One region of the Paenibacillus sp. FSL R5-0636 genome, then DNA from elsewhere that is predicted to be linked to it. Evidence: predicted binding sites of a transcription regulator. Region 1 holds the regulator's gene; the other holds the start of a gene.
What was found. Region 1 encodes Rex, which represses fermentation and respiration genes when NADH is low (regulators of the CRP and FNR family bind a similar motif). Its sites were predicted from a motif close to TTGTGAAATATTTCACAA; they were not measured.
Positions count from the first base shown of each region.

Region 2: a site for Rex is predicted at 2,170-2,187, ahead of pflB (formate C-acetyltransferase). Genes of this name have one in related genera too.

Region 1 covers NZ_CP150232.1:4,719,341-4,722,781, forward strand. The annotation lists gene MKX34_RS21485 (DUF5590 domain-containing protein) at 1-508, opposite strand, end outside; gene MKX34_RS21490 (amidohydrolase) at 680-1,981, opposite strand; gene MKX34_RS21495 (redox-sensing transcriptional repressor Rex) at 1,968-2,621, opposite strand; gene dinG (ATP-dependent DNA helicase DinG) at 2,752-3,441, opposite strand, start outside.
Region 2 covers NZ_CP150232.1:4,998,119-5,001,559, forward strand. The annotation lists gene pflB (formate C-acetyltransferase) at 1-2,079, opposite strand, end outside; gene adhE (bifunctional acetaldehyde-CoA/alcohol dehydrogenase) at 2,332-3,441, opposite strand, start outside.

The DNA of each region.
Region 1 (3,441 bases):
GTAAACTGTAACCTTCACCCATTCGGGACCCATCCGAAAACCGATAAAATTGATAATAATACCGACCGCTCTGTTTATAAAAAAGCTGCCAAGCATACTCTCCGTTATATACTCCCGGCAGCAAGCGTTCAATCGTTATGTCCGGAAGATCAGCTTTGATAATGCCGCGTATTTGGGCTTCTGAGGTTCCTTTACTTAGTTCCTCAGCAAACACTGCGTCGTCGCCTTCAGCAAATTTTCCATCTACCGTAAAGCGGACCCAGACCATAAGAGCAGTCCCGGCTTCATTTTTTCCTGTTAAAACCCAGTACACTGCATTTTCATCCCAAACCGATTTTTGTGCTTTGGTTACCTCTGTTAGACCCGCTCTGGTTTTGGCAACATCCTTGGCGATATCCTGCTCGTTCCATTGATCTTTCATAATATAGGCATAGAACTGGATAAGTCCAAACCCCAGGAGCAGAATCAGAACTGACCCCAGGAGGATCCATTTTTTCCTTTTCTTCAAGGTACAGCTCCCTTTCTAGTAATATATCTTTTTTGATTATATAACACACCCGCGTGTTTATCCAAAATTTCATAATTTTCTAGCTTTCCCAGCCTTAAAATGTACAAAAGGCCGCAACTTTTGCTAAAAGCAAAAAGTCGCAGCCTATTATTTATTCGTTATTCTCCAGACTTAACGCTTCAATAAACCTTCGAAGGCTTCTTGCGCTTTACGCCGGATAGCTTCCTCATCCAGGGTTAAGCATTGTCCATGCTTGATGACCTGTTTACCATTCACCCACACATGCTCAACATCCTTAGCGCTAGCAGAGTAAACTGCATGAGACAACAGATCTGTGTGTGGCAGCAAATGCGGCTGATCTATATCAATTGCAATGAAATCAGCTTTCATCCCAACAGCAAGTCTACCTACATTATTTAAAAAGATGGACTGGGCGCCATATTCTGTAGCCATACGTAGAGCTTCTGGAGCTGGAACAGCCGTTGGATCACCGCTGACACCCTTATGAATGAGAGCTGCAAGCCGCATCTCTTCAAACATATCCAAGTTATTGTTGCTTGCCGCGCCATCCGTGCCAAGAGACACCTTCACACCAGCTTTTAGAAGATCAGTAACCCGAGCCACTCCGCTAGCCAGCTTCAAATTACTGCCCGGATTATGAGAGACACCCACATTATGGCGAGCCAAGATCTCAATCTCTTCATCATTTAAATGAACACCATGTGCAACTATCGAGGGACGTGTGAACATTCCAAGCTTCTCTAAGTGAGCTACAGGACGCAACCCGTAATCCGCCACATTTTGTTCCACTTCACGTTTCGTTTCGGACATATGCGTATGCATCGGTAAATCCAGATCATGCGCTGCCTGCACGAACTTAACCAGGAAGTCCGGAGGGCAAGTATAAGGGGCGTGCGGCGAGATCATAGTAGTAATTCTACCGTCAGCCTTTCCATGCCAGTTACGGGCAAAAGAAATCGCTTCCGCAAGCTTGTGATTCTGTACATCCTCTGGACATAACCCGATCACACCACGCATCAATACGGAACGGATACCTGATAACTCAGCTACCTCAGCTACTCGGTCCATATGATCATACATATCGAGGAAGGTCGTAGTTCCACCCTTCAGCATTTCCAATACAGATAAGGAGGTTCCCCAGTATACATCATCACCGGTGAACTTTTCCTCCATCGGCCACATCTTCTCCTGAAGCCACACTTGTAGCGCTAAATCATCTCCATATCCACGCAGCAAAGACATCGCCGCATGACCATGTGTGTTTACAAGTCCAGGCATGAACAGCAGACGGCTGCCATCAACCACTTGCACTCCAGCTTCCATCTGAGGCTCTTCTTTTCCTATGTAAGTGATTAAATCATCTTCAATAGTCATATATCCACTCAGAACCGGCTCATCCGTTCCCGGAGTCAGAAAATACCCGCCCTTAATTATCGTTTTATTGTTGTTCATGTTCGCTTTCTTCCTTTCCATCCCGCAAGTAATACGCAAGACTTTGCAGATCAGTTGTAAAATCAGCTGCATGCACCCGGATATTCGGTGGTGTCTTCAGAATCACAGGGGCAAAGTTCAAAATTGCTTCAATCCCAGAAGAAATGAGAATATCTGCTACATTTTGAGCTTCTGAATCAGGTACGGTAATAATGGCAATGCGAATACCTTGCTCACGAATCGTGCTGCCTAGTTCATCCATTGGTTGCACAGTAAGGGAGTTGATCTTACGTCCAACCTTAGGAGCGTACGAATCAAATATAGCGGTGATTTTCATAGTATCTTTGAGATATGCATTGTAATTAGACAAGGCATGTCCGAGATTACCTGCTCCAACTAAAGCTACATTAAGCTGTTGATCCAGCTTCAGGATATGACGGATTTTCTCAATAAGATACGTTACATCATAGCCAATACCTTTTCTGCCGAAGTCACCAAAATACGCTAAATCCTTACGAATCTGTGCGGGATTAAGATCAAGCTTTTGTCCAAGTTCCTGAGAGGAAACTGTTAATATTTCGCGATTCTGGAGATCATTCAAAAAACGCAAATACACAGGTAGTCTGCGAACAACGGCTTCTGATATTTTATCCGATTTCATATTTTTCCTCCTAAAAATAGTAATGTTCTTGTGAAAATCCATATTCAAACGTATACCTCTCCTTATTAAGGGCGGTACTGTAACTTACCGCCCTTAAGGATAAGGAGGAGCTAAACTGAAGACGAGCATTTTAAGAAGCGCCGCCATCCTCTAGCCATTCCGCTATGCGGGGGACCATTTGATCAGTCAGCATATGCTCCATTTTGGGACCAGGCAATGAATAAAGGAAATACTTCCCGTAATGAGATTCAATAACCCTTGTATCATAAACAATAACTATTCCGCGATCCTGCGCCGTGCGAACCAGTCTTCCGAATCCCTGCTTAAAGCGAATAACCGCTTGAGGAACAGACAATTTCATGAACGGATTCTTCTTCTGAGCCTGCAATAACTCCGACTTCGCTTCCGCCAACGGGTGATTCGGCGGTTGAAACGGAAGTCTCACGATGGCCAGGCAAGTCAGTGCTTCACCTGGAATATCTACACCTTCCCAGAAGCTGCTCGTCCCCAGCAGAACGGATGCTGCACTGTCCTGAAAGCGGCGGATCAGCTTGCTCCGGCTGCCACCTTCCACGCCTTGACCAAGCACCGTAATCTCTTGTGAGGCCAAAGCCTCTTTAAGCGGATCATATACCTGACGCAGCATTTTATAAGAAGTAAACAGAACCAGCATCCGCCCACGTGTTGTTTTGGCAGCTTCTGCTAACGACTGTACGAGTGTATCGACAAATCGAGCATCGCCCACACTGCCCTTCACACTAGGAAAATCACGCGGTATAACTAGAAGCGCCTGCTCGCGATACTTAAAGGGAGAAGGAAG
Region 2 (3,441 bases), 280 kb from region 1:
ATGGAAGTATCCATCCATCATGTGTACCAGGTTAGACTTACGGGAATCCTCGTCTTTACCAAGTGCCTTAGGTACGATGGAGAACGTGTTAGAGATACCATCTTGTGCATCAGAGTAAGGCAGTTTAGCTACAGAGTTCAGGGAAGCCAAGGCGCCTTTCTTGTCACGTCCGTGCATTGGGTTAGCACCCGGTGCGAAAGGTTCACCTTTCTTACGTCCGTCAGGTGTAGTACCTGTCTTCTTACCGTACACTACATTCGAAGTAATGGTCAGTACCGATTGAGTTGGCACAGAATCACGATATGTTTTGTTTTTACGGATCATAGTCATGAAGGTTTCAACCAATTCTACTGCGATGCTGTCTACAGCATCGTCATTGTTACCGTAGCAAGGGAATTCGCCTTCGGTTTCGAAGTCGATCGCAATACCTTGTTCGTTACGAATAGGTTTTACTTTGGCGTATTTAATTGCGCTTAGTGAGTCAGCTGCAACGGACAGCCCAGCAATACCACAAGCCATCGTACGCAGAATGTCACGGTCATGCAGCGCCATTTCGATACGTTCGTAAGAATATTTGTCATGCATATAGTGAATGATGTTCAAAGTGTTAACATAAGTTTTAGCCAACCACTCCATCATCGGTTTGAAACGTTTCATTACTTCGTCATAATCCAGATATTCAGAAGTGATCGCTGGGAATTCCGGTCCAACTTGTGCTCCGGATTTTTCGTCTATACCACCATTGATAGCATACAGCAATGCTTTTGCCAGGTTGGCACGAGCGCCGAAGAACTGCATTTGTTTACCGATACGCATTGGAGATACGCAGCAAGCAATCGCATAATCTTCACCCCAGTATGGACGCATTACATCGTCATTTTCATACTGAATTGCACTAGTTTCAATGGAAACCTTAGCACAATATTTTTTGAAGGCTTCAGGCAATTTTTCGGACCACAGTACAGTTAAGTTTGGTTCCGGAGCTGGACCCAAGTTGTACAGGGTGTTCAAGAAACGGAAGCTGTTCTTGGTAACACGAGTTGTTCCGTCTTCAGCCATACCACCGATGGATTCAGTTACCCATGTTGGGTCACCGGAGAACAGATCATTATAGTCAGGTGTACGCAAGAATTTCACGATACGCAGTTTCATTACGAAATGATCGACGATTTCTTGTACTTGTTCTTCAGTCAAAGTACCTTCAGCAATATCGCGTTCTGCATAGATGTCCAAGAAAGAGGACACACGGCCTAGGGACATCGCTGCACCATTTTGCTCTTTAACTGCTGCCAGATACCCGAAGTATACCCATTGAGTAGCTTCTTTGAAGTTGGTCGCTGGTCTGGAAATATCCATACCATGAGCGGCTGCCATTTCTTTCAATTCGCCAAGTGCACGAATTTGCTCGGACAGCTCTTCACGCAAACGAATAATATCTTCAGTCATGGAATCAACTTCAAGCTCAGTTTGTTGTTGTTTTTTGTCTTTAATGAGGAAATCAATACCGTACAGAGCAATGCGGCGGTAGTCGCCGATGATGCGTCCGCGGCCGTAAGCATCAGGAAGACCTGTAATTACGCCGGATTTACGCACAGCTCTCATGTCTGGTGTATATGCATCAAATACGCCTTGGTTATGCGTTTTGCGAATGTTCGTAAACATGTCAACGATGTTTTGTGGAAGCTCGAAGCCGTAAGCCTTCGTAGCATCAACCATCATCTTGATCCCGCCAAATGGCTGGATGGAACGTTTGAAAGGAGCGTCAGTCTGTACGCCTACAATTTGTTCCTTGTCTTTGTCAATGTAGCCTGGAGCATGTGAAGTGATTGTGGAGACAGTATCTAGGGAAACATCCCATACGCCGCCTCTTTCTCTTTCTTCCTTGCTCAATTGGGAAATAATCTTCCATAGTTCAGTTGTGTTACTAGTAGGTCCTACGAGGAATTCTTCGTTTCCTTCATAAGGCTTAATGTTACTTGCGATAAAGTTGTTAACGTCAACTTTTCTGGACCATTTACCTTTTGTAAAACTTCTCCAACCGGATTTCACTTCTTGTACATCTTTTTCAATCACCGACATGCTAAATCCCTCCATCTATATTTATAATATTTGTAGAGATCGCGGGCTTGAAGGTTGATCCCGTGTCTCGTGATCCCAAGAAAGATATGGTTGTTCGAAAATTCACAATCATTGTTCCATGTATGGGACCGTTGTTTATATAAACATTTTAGTTTATTTTCTATAAATAGACTGTGACAAATATCACCTTTCCGGTGATATTTGTCACTTATATCTAGTCCACAACCATCCTATTATCTACTTAACCAAATATTAATTATCAAATCTTCCGTAGAAAGCATTACGGTACACATCTGCAAGTTCAGATACCAGTGGCAGCTTAGGATTGGCAGTTGTACATTGATCTTCAAATGCACGGTCAGCCAAGTAATCTACACGGGATTCAAAATCCTTAGGATCAAAGCCCAGTTGTTGGAAGGATTCTTCGATACCCAGTTTTTTGTTCATATCGCGAATAGCATTGATCAGGCTAGTTACACCTTCTTCAGTTGTGCGAGCTGGCAATCCCAGAATACGGGCGATTTCTGCATAACGCTCGTCAGCTACGAAGTGTGAATATTTAGGGAACGAAGCGAACTTCGTAGGTTTCTTAGCATTGTAACGAATAACGTGTGGCATAAGGATCGCATTAGTACGACCGTGAGCAGTGTGATATTGACCGCCCCATTTATGCGCCAAACTGTGGTTAATACCCAGGAAAGCATTAGCAAAGGCCATACCAGCAAGTGTTGATGCGTTATGCATTTTTTCACGGGCAACTCTGTCGCCTTCAAGCGCCGATTTTTCAAGGTATTGGAATACCAATTGGATTGCTTTAATTGCCAGACCATCAGTGTAGTCACTCGCCATAACAGATACATAAGCTTCGATGGCATGTGTCAATACGTCCATACCTGTATCAGCTACAGCAGTTTTTGGCAAGCTATATACGAACTCTGGATCAATGATAGCTACGTCTGGAGTTAGCTCGTAGTCAGCCAAAGGATATTTAGTGTGTTGTTCAGTTGTTTTATCGGTAATAACTGCGAAAGATGTTACTTCCGAACCCGTACCCGAAGTAGTTGGAATCGCTACAAACTTAGCTTTGTTTCCAAGTTTAGGGAATTTGTAAACCCGTTTACGGATATCCATGAATTTTTGTTTCAGACCGTTAAAGTCTGCGTCTGGATGTTCATAGAATAACCACATTCCTTTTGCAGCATCCATTGGGGAACCACCACCAAGTGCGATGATGCAGTCCGGTTGGAATCTGTTCATCATTGCTGTACCTTTTTCAACTGTAGTTGTCGATGGATCTGGTTCAACTTCCGAGAACACTTCGATCGCTACAGGAGTTTGGCGTTGACGCAGGTAATGTTCAAC